3 regions of the Clostridium sp. genome follow, and region 2 is predicted to be linked to each of the others. Evidence: riboswitches for the same ligand, from Rfam matches in the RefSeq annotation. Region 2 holds a riboswitch; each other region holds the start of a gene.
The links. Region 2 has a riboswitch for S-adenosylmethionine ahead of LKE46_RS04985 (trans-sulfuration enzyme family protein). Riboswitches for the same ligand answer to the same signal wherever they lie in the genome.
Positions count from the first base shown of each region.

Region 1: linked by a shared signal. The riboswitch ahead of LKE46_RS00335 (ABC transporter substrate-binding protein) and the one ahead of LKE46_RS04985 (trans-sulfuration enzyme family protein) in region 2 are both predicted to bind S-adenosylmethionine.
Region 3: linked by a shared signal. The riboswitch ahead of nifH (nitrogenase iron protein) and the one ahead of LKE46_RS04985 (trans-sulfuration enzyme family protein) in region 2 are both predicted to bind S-adenosylmethionine.

Region 1 is NZ_JAKVOI010000001.1:47,264-50,548, reverse strand. It holds gene LKE46_RS00340 (ABC transporter permease) at 1-164, opposite strand, end outside; gene LKE46_RS00335 (ABC transporter substrate-binding protein) at 180-1,274, opposite strand; SAM riboswitch class I at 1,561-1,665, opposite strand; gene LKE46_RS00330 (hypothetical protein) at 1,868-2,119, shown strand; gene LKE46_RS17640 (Fic family protein) at 2,150-2,305, shown strand; gene guaA (glutamine-hydrolyzing GMP synthase) at 2,430-3,285, opposite strand, start outside.
Region 2 is NZ_JAKVOI010000001.1:983,938-987,222, forward strand. It holds gene LKE46_RS04975 (anti-sigma factor domain-containing protein) at 1-366, shown strand, start outside; gene LKE46_RS04980 (methylated-DNA--[protein]-cysteine S-methyltransferase) at 382-843, shown strand; SAM riboswitch class I at 889-994, shown strand; gene LKE46_RS04985 (trans-sulfuration enzyme family protein) at 1,082-2,254, shown strand; gene LKE46_RS04990 (zinc dependent phospholipase C family protein) at 2,434-3,030, shown strand; gene LKE46_RS04995 (glycosyltransferase family 4 protein) at 3,027-3,285, shown strand, end outside.
Region 3 is NZ_JAKVOI010000001.1:1,098,917-1,102,201, forward strand. It holds gene LKE46_RS05490 (nitrogenase component 1) at 1-102, shown strand, start outside; gene LKE46_RS05495 (nitrogenase component 1) at 104-1,402, shown strand; SAM riboswitch class I at 1,483-1,588, shown strand; gene nifH (nitrogenase iron protein) at 1,769-2,587, shown strand; gene nifB (nitrogenase cofactor biosynthesis protein NifB) at 2,680-3,285, shown strand, end outside.

The DNA of each region.
Region 1 (3,285 bases), 940 kb from region 2:
ATTGATTTCAAAACTTCCAAGGGAGATGGCAGATTTCCAAACATCAATGGCTTTCTTAGATTAAATTTAACAAATATATACCATATAACAATAAATACTGCTATGGAAATTATATGATAAATATATCTTTTTATTTTTAAATAAGGAGCCGTGTTTTGCTTCATAATTATCTTCTCCTTTTACTTTACCTGCTGCCAATTTCCTTTTAAGACTTCTTCACTGGGATATGCGATTTTCGAATCTTTGTATGCTTCCTTTATATATTGAGAATCAACAAATTCATTTAAATCGACATTTTTGATCTTTCCAAGTTTTTCTAAAAAGTCTTTACTTCCTTCCAATGTAGATACGTCTTTATCGTATATAACTGGATCGAATCTTACGTTATTCACTATTTTTTTTGTGACCTCTAATGAATATTTACTTTCGTCAGAAAATATTTTGGCTGCTTCATCTGGATTTTCCCTTATAAATTTATGTGCTTCAATTAATGCTTTCAATAATGCCACAGTATAGTCTTTATTCTTTTCCACCCATGATCTATCTGCCACAATTCCATCTAAATAATCAACTTTAGTATCACTGCCATCTACCAATACTTTCCCGATTCCTTTATTTTCTATCAGGCTGGTAAATGGTTCCCATACTGCAAGGGCATCTATTTTATTCTGTTCCAAATTAGTCATTCCAACAGTTAGATCCTGATTTACTATATTTACTTTATCCGTTACACCATTCTTGTCTAATTCATTGAGCAATAGTCTATGCGCACTGGATCCCAATGGAACTGCTACAGTTTTCCCGGATAAATCCTTAACAGAAGTTATTTTACTATTTTTAGGAACCAAAATAGCTTGATTTTTTCCGTTTTCTCCCTTTCCATCAAAAGCTAAAAATACGGATTTATAATTTGAACTCGATTGACCTTTTTCACCATTAATAATTATTGGCATATCTCCCATAAAAGCAAATTGAAGTTTGCCTGCTACCATGTTATTAGTTAAAGGGGGGCCCGATTGAGCATTGAACCAATCAACCACAAAGTCCTTATCAGGATATTTTTCTTCAAGATATTTTTCAAAAAGTTTTTTATTCTTTATTATCAATGCACCCCAAGTTTGGGATGTTACTGTTTGATAGCCTATTCCTATTTTTACGACTTCTTTTTTACCATTATTATTAGAGTTCTGGCTATTTTGTCCATTTTGTGAACATCCTATAAAAAATACTAATACCAATACTAAAATTAGTATTTGCGACATTATCTTCTTCACACTTTTCAAATTAAATTCCTCCCAATTAATTTTGTTAATTTTTATTATATTTCTATACTTTTTACTATTTTGGTTAAAAGTATATTTGTTTTTATTTCATTTTTACCACTCCTTTAGTTTTATTTATTAATTTTTTGAATAAAAAAGGTCAAATTTAATCTATTATAAAATATAAAAATATCTATATAATAAATTAAATTTGACCTCTAGTTTTTCTAGTCAGTACAAATTAATACGAATAAAAAACTTCCTCTGGAGAAACCATAGGAAGTTATATCCTTTAAGTTTCTCATCTTTCAGGTATTCCTGCTGGAATTGGCACCATTGAATATAAAATTATTCAGGTTGCCGGGCATCATAGGGCCAGTCCCTCTGCCTCTCTTGATAAGAAGTTTTTTCTTTTTTCAATTTCCTACATGATATAACTTTTAAGATAATTTGTCAACAACATTTTTACAATACTTTTATATTGGTTACATCAATAACATGCTATTTTCTGAACTGAAATGGTATCTTATAGCCAATTGTCTGATTCCTTCTCTATGTTATTGTAGTATATTTCAATATACCAGAATATCGAAAGAGGTGTTGGTATGTCAGTATCTGAACAGCTGAAAATTCTATGTGTGAAGCTTGGAATAAGCATCTCCAAGCTTGCCCGGTTATCCGGGAAAAGTCCACAGGCTTTCAGCCAAAAAATGATTCTAGAAAATTTCACCATTACCATATCAAACGCCGGTTATCCTGGGGGAAAAGAGCGTGATAGTATAGATTGTCCTTGGTGTGGTGCTGAAAATGGCACCGGAATAACAAGCGGTAGCGAAATGAAGAAGCTATTCCAGTAGTCGGCTTCTGACCGTAACAAATATCATCCCATAGAGTTTGCGGCCCAACTTCATAAGCGCTTTGTTTTCATTCATACGTTTATCGATGGTAACGGTCGAATTTCCAGGCTGCTTATAAATGCGACTCTTATTCAGGATGGCTTACCTGGCTGTCATTTCTCCGATCTTGCGCCAGGAATATATTAGCCTTCTGAAGCGTGCTCACAAAGACAACCGGCCATTTATTGACTTTATTGCTGAACTGGTTCTTGAGCATGAAATAAAAAGAGCGTAAAACCCTTTGTTTGCTTGGATTTCACGTTCTTTTATTTTACTCCCACTCTATAGTAGAAGGAGGTTTGCTCGTTATGTCATAGACAATTCTGTTTACACCTTTAACTTCATTTACTATCCTTCTTGATACTTTGTCAAGTACCTCATATGGTATCTTGGCCCAATCCGATGTCATAGCATCAGAAGATGTAACCGCCCTGAGTGCAACAGTGTAGCAGTAAGTTCTTTCATCTCCCATGACACCTACCGAACGTATATTAGGAAGGCATGCAAAATACTGCCATATTGATTCGTCCAATCCTGCCTCTGCTATTTCTTCTCTAAATATTGCATCTGCCTCTCTTGTTATTTCGAGCTTTTCCTCTGTAACTGCACCCAATACTCTTATAGCAAGGCCTGGTCCTGGAAAAGGCTGTCTCCAGACTAATTTATGTGGTATTCCCAGTTCTTCACCTACTGCCCTTACCTCATCCTTGAACAACTCTCTGAGAGGTTCAATAAGCTCAAAATTCATATTTTCCGGAAGTCCTCCTACATTGTGGTGGCTCTTTATAGTAGCCGAAGTTCCAAGTCCGCTTTCTACAACATCCGGATATATGGTACCTTGGACAAGAAAAGCTATATCCCCAAGCTTTTCAGCTTCCCGTTCAAATACTCTTATGAATTCTTCTCCAATTATTTTTCTCTTTTTTTCAGGATCATCTACACCTGCAAGTTTGCCTAAAAATCTATCTCCTGCATTTACTCTTATGAAATTCATGTCAAACTGCTTTTTAAATACATCTTCAACCTGATCTCCTTCATTTTTCCTGAGAAGTCCATGATCTACAAATATACATGTAAGCTGCTTGCCTACTGCCTTATGTACAAGTACCGCAGCTACAGAAGAATCA
Region 2 (3,285 bases):
GAATCAAACGGTAATGTGATTTTAAATAAGAATTCAATCGATAATTCAAAAGGAAGTGTAAAGGCGACTGATAACATATTGAATAAAGTTGAGCAGCCAAGTACCGGAAGCAGCTCTAAAAAACCTGATAATATCAATCATACCAGTAGAAGTCATATAAATACAGGTAGCGGCAGGTCAGCCCTGGATAAAAACAATGAAAAGAAAAAATACAATTCGAGAGGACCACACCAGTATAATAATAAAAACGGCAGTAAAATCAAGAAAAGTTATCAACATAATAACGGTCCGAATGTCGAAAGGGTAAAGAGAGTTGAGAATCAAAAAAAGAGTCCATATAAAAAGGGTTCGAAGACATGGAGATAGAAAATGGAGGATAATATGTGCAGTGCATATTGCTATGAATTTGAAATCGGAAAGATGGTAATTGTTGAGGACAACAGGACAATTACTCGTATATATTTTGGAGAGCATATACCCGAAAATGCTGGAAAAATTGAGACACCCTTAATTAGAAAGGCACATGAAGAACTTGATGAGTATTTTAGTGGAACAAGGAAAGTTTTTGATTTGCCGCTGGCACCGCAGGGAACGGAATTTCAGACAAGAGTATGGAAAGCGCTTTTGAATATTCCCTATGGGAAAACCTGTAGTTATAAAGAAATAGCAGAAAGTATAGGAAATGGTAAAGCATGTCGTGCGGTGGGTATGGCAAATAATAAAAATCCAATTGTAATTGTAATACCATGTCACCGTGTTGTCGGTTCCAATGGACAGCTGGTTGGCTATGCAGGCGGTTTGAATGTGAAGAAAAAACTTCTGGATATGGAAAAGGCTTATTGACAATAAATTCATTGTAGTATATCATGAAGTAAATTGAATAATTAAATCTTATCAAGAGTGGTGGAGGGACTGGCCCTTTGAAACCCGACAACCAACATTTGTACATGAATGTATGGTGTCAATTCCAGCAGAATATTCTGAGAGATAAGAAAAATATTTTATGAAATTAAAGTTGTTTTTCTTATGGAAGACAACTTTTTTAATGCAAATATTTATTAAATTTATGGGGAGGAAATATATGACAAAAGAAACTAGCTTTATAACAAAATGTGTACATGTAGGTAATGGTGTTGATAAAGAAACTGGTGCTATAAGGCGGCCTATAACCATGGCAAATTGCTATAGACTTCCAGAAGATGCATCATCGATTAACTGGAGTGATCCGAACCAGATGCTTTATACAAGAAATACTTCTGCAAATCAGCTCTATCTTCAGCAGAGACTGGCTGCATTGGAGGGCGGTGAAGATTGTGTGGTACTGGCAAGTGGAGTTGCAGCACTTGCAGGAGTGTTTTTCACATTTCTTGAAAGCAAAGCCCATGTAATATGTTCAAATGTCTCATATATAGCGGTTTACAGACTGCTTAACCAATATCTCCCAGATAAGTATGGAGTAGAAGCAACACTTGTAGATACATCCAATCTGGAAGAGATAAAAAAGGCAATAAGACCTAATACGAAGCTTATTCATGTGGAGACACCGGGAAATCCAACTACAAAAATAAGCGATATTGCAGAAATAGCCAAAATTGCCAGGTCCATTGGAGCATTGTTTAGTGTGGACAGTACATTTGCATCTCCGTATCTGCAGCATCCTCTTGAACTTGGAGCCGACCTGGTGGTTCATAGCCTGACAAAGTACATAAATGGACATGGTGATGCCATGGGTGGAGCGGTAATAGGAAAAAAGGAACTTATAGACAAAATAAAAGGCCAGGCTATGGTCAATCTTGGAGGTACGATAAGTCCATTCAATGCATGGCTTATAATGAGAGGGGTTGTGACACTGCCTCTTCGTATGAAGCAGCACAGCGATACGGCACTCAAGGTTGCACAGTATCTGGAATCAAATCCATCTGTGAAATTTGTTGCATATCCAGGCCTTGAAAGTCATCCCCAGCATGAAATTGCCAAAAAGCAGATGAGGATGTATTCAGGAGTCATAGCTTTTGCACTTAAGGCAGACAGCGAGACTCACAATAAATTTATAAATGCACTTGAACTGGTTGTCCCGGCAGTTTCCCTTGGACATGATGAAAGTCTTATTGTATATACAGGCCCAAATGATGAAAGAATAAATTTCTATCCTGAAATATTCAGAGACGGATATATAAGATTCAGCATAGGACTTGAAAGTGCAGAGGATATTATTTATGATTTAAAACAGGCACTTGAAAAATGCGGACTGTGAATTGGAGTAAAACAGCATGCTGCAAAACTAAGTATTTAGTTTTGCAGCATGCTGTTTTGTTTACAGGATTTAACGTATATGAATATCTCTTAAATAAAACTTAACAAGAATGTGCAGTCAAAAATTACATATAGGAAATATTATTATATTGGGGATATAAATAAAGAGGTGTCAGGTTGATGATATTAAATACTCACTTAATATTTTCCAAAATTGTATATAAACATTGTTTAAAAGAACTGAATTTCAAATTAAATAAAATCCTTTTTATGTATGGAAATATCAAGCCGGATATTTCTCCTAATTCCTGTAGGAATCCTCATACTTTAAAGGATAGCTTGAATGTTGTATCTGAATGTTTTGATAAATTGTCTCATGATGAACTGGATATTAATCAGTTTTCGATGATTCTGGGGATTATGTGCCATTATATAAGTGACTATTTCTGTCTGTATCATACAGAGGAATACAGCAATAAAAATATCTTTGGACATATAGCATATGAAATAGTACTCCATTTTAATTTACGAATTCTTCTCATACGCGGCAAGCTGAAATTAATAAATAATAAAAGTTTACCGCAGAGAAATATTCTGTCGATTATTTTCAATATGCAGCGAGAATATTTCAAGCAGAAGAGGTCATTTCTAAGGGATATAACCTATGCTGTATCGACTATAAATATGACAGTAGAATCAATAATCTATTTCAATTCACACGATTTTTCAAATCTGGAAAGTTATGATTTGCCAAAAGACATAGGAGGGATAATGTGAAAGTAGCTATTTTTACAGATACTTTTTTACCCCAGATAAATGGAGTTACCAATACTCTAAGTAAACTTGTAGAATATTATGAAAAAAACAATATTGATTATATGGTATTTGCACCTGACAATAATGTAGATGAAGATGAAAATTATAATATCCAGAGGTTTTTCAGCATAAAATTTTTCCTTTATCCGGAATGTAGAATAGCTTTTCCTAATACCTTTAGGTTGAATGACCTATTGTCCAGTTTTAAACCGGATA
Region 3 (3,285 bases), 110 kb from region 2:
CTTGCCTCAAGGGTAAAGCTCCCGTACACGGATTGGTGGTACAAGCAGAAAAACTCGGCATTTTTCAAAAAATACAAAGCAGAAAAGGAAAAGGTGAAGTAATATGTCAAAAATACTGGACCAGCCAAGATATAAATGTGCCATGGCTGCCATGCAGACTGTACATGGAATAACAAATGCTATTCCAATCCTGCATTCCGGCCCTGGATGCGCAGAAAAACTTGAGAGGGATTTTGGAAGCTCGGGACATTTTTCATCCCATATATTTCCCTGCACAAATATAAGTGAAAAAGAGGTAATATTCGGAGGCGAAAAAAAACTGAAAGAAACTATAGAAAATGCACTGAAGGTCGTTGATGCAGACCTGTATGTAGTTCTTACCAGCTGCAGCTCGGAAATAGTCGGAGATGATTCGGAGGAAATTGTAAAATCATTCAAGAACTCAGAAAAACCGGTTATATACGCCTCGACACCGGGATTTAAAGGGAATAATTATCTCGGACACGAGTGGGTTGTAAAGGCGATAATAGAACAGTATTTAAAACCTTCGGATAAAAAGACAAAGGGACTTGTAAATATATGGGCAGGTATTCCCCTTCATGACCCATTCTGGGCAGGAAATTTGAGAGAACTTGAGAACCTCGTTTCACAGCTTGGACTGACACCTAATACAATATTTGGATATGGAAGAGGGATAAAAAATATAGACAAGATACCGGAAGCCGAATTCAATCTTCTGGTATCGCCCTGGGTTGGAATTGAAAATATGGAACTTTTAAAGAGCAAATTTGGTACTCCATATTTCCACTACCCGGTTCTTCCCATAGGAGCTTTTGAAACTAGCAAATTTTTGAGAGCTGTAGGTGAATTTGCAGGAATAGACGGAAAAAAGGTTGAAAAAATTGTAAACAGGAATGAAGAAGAATATTATTACTATATAGAGAGATTCGCAGATGTATTTCTGGAAACCCGTGTTATGTCCAAAAGATTTGTTGTGGTTTCCGATTCGCAGTATACTCTGGCTGTGACGAAGTTTTTGATAAACGATCTTGGACTGTTTCCATCTAAGCAGTATATAATTGATGATGCACCTCTAAAATATCAAGATGACATAAAAGGATATTTTAAAGAATTAAACGATGGTATAGAAGCAGAAGTAGAGTTTACAACGGACGGCTACAAAATAGATGAGGAGATCAGAAACACGGATTATTATGGATATCCGCTGATAATAGGAAGCTCGTGGGAGAAAAAGATTGCCAGTGAGACAAAAGCACATTATATAACGATATCATGGCCTGTTTTTGAGAGGCTCATAATAAGCAGCTCCTATGTAGGCTATAATGGAGGCCTTAGGCTGTTGGAAGACATATATTCAGTGGTGCTTACTAGATTTAATTAATAAATAAATCAAAAAAAGTTAAATTTGCTATTGACAATTATATTTAAATTAAGTATGATATATACAATAATTAAATATGGATCTTATCGAGAGTGGTGGAGGGACTGGCCCTATGATGCCCGGCAACCTGAATAATGTATTGTTCAATGGTGCTAATTCCAGCAGGTTAAACCTGGAAGATGAGAAATTTTGAAAGATTTAAGTCTTATAGTTTCTCTGTAAGATTTTTTATTTTTGATTGACTAGAAAACTAGAGGTCAAATTCTACAGGATATTTATTGAATGTATCTTGTAAGAAGTTGGCCTTTTTGTTTTCTATTGATAATTTATTCTGATTTACTTTAAAATATTTAGGAGGAAAATTAAATGAGACAAGTAGCTATTTACGGAAAAGGTGGAATTGGAAAGTCCACTACAACACAGAATCTTACTGCAGGACTGGCAGAGTTGGGAAAACATGTTATGGTAGTAGGATGTGATCCGAAGGCAGATTCCACGAGGTTGCTTTTGGGAGGATTGGCTCAGAAGACAGTCCTGGATACATTGAGGGAAGAAGGAGAAGATGTCGATCTTGATGCAATATTGAAGACAGGCTTTGGAAACATAAAGTGTGTTGAATCAGGAGGACCGGAACCGGGAGTTGGATGTGCAGGAAGGGGAATAATAACTTCCATCAACATGCTTGAACAGCTTGGTGCATATACGGATGATCTTGATTATGTTTTCTACGATGTACTTGGTGATGTTGTATGCGGTGGTTTTGCAATGCCTATACGTGAAGGAAAAGCACAGGAGATATATATAGTAGCCAGCGGTGAAATGATGGCAATGTATGCGGCAAACAACATATCAAAGGGTATAAGCAAATTTGCAAATGCCGGTGGAGTAAGACTGGGAGGAATAATATGCAACAGCAGAAAGGTTGACAATGAATATGAACTGCTTGATGCATTTGCTAAAAAGCTGGGAAGCCAGTTGATATATTTCGTACCGAGGAGTCCGGAGGTTACAAAGGCAGAAATAAACAAGCAGACTGTCATACAATATGATCCTAAGGCTAAACAGGCAGATGAGTATAGATCACTAGCTAAAGCCATAGACGGAAATGACATGTTTGTAATTCCAAAACCTATGGCACAGGAGGAATTGGAATCAATAATGCTGGAACACGGTCTTATTGGATAATAAGCAATGTTATTTAGTTGATCAGAAAAACTGAAGGCTAAAGAAATTGAAATTTTCTTTAGCCTTTTTTATTAATAATTGGGAGGAAATTTATGAGTATAGAAGCAGCAAAAAATATTGACAGTAAAACACTTCAACATCCATGTTACAACTGTATTGCCCATAAGTATGCAAGAATGCATATACCGGTAGCTCCAAAATGCAATGTAAGCTGTAATTTTTGTAATAGAAAGTATGACTGTGTAAATGAGACAAGACCGGGAGTTACAAGTGAGGTCCTGACTCCTGAGGGTGCAAGAGATAGATTCAAGGTTGTGAAAGAAAAACTGAATAATTTGACTGTAGTTGGAATAGCCGGGCCGGGAGATCCACTTGCAAATTTTGAAGAGACAAAAAGGTCAATAGAACTTATAAAAGAAGTTTCTCCTAATATTACATTCTGTCTTTCAACTAATGGACTGATGCTTCCGTTTTATGCAGATGAACTTATAAAGCTTGGAGTCAGCCACATAACGATAACAATAAATGCGGTTGATCCGAAAATAGGTGGACAAATCTACAAGTTCGTAAATTATCTGGGGAAAAAATATGAAGGTGAAGAAGCAGGAAGAATATTACTTCATAATCAGCTTTCAGGATTGAAGTATATTACCCAGAAGGGAATTGTATCGAAAGTAAACATCGTTCTTATAAAAGGG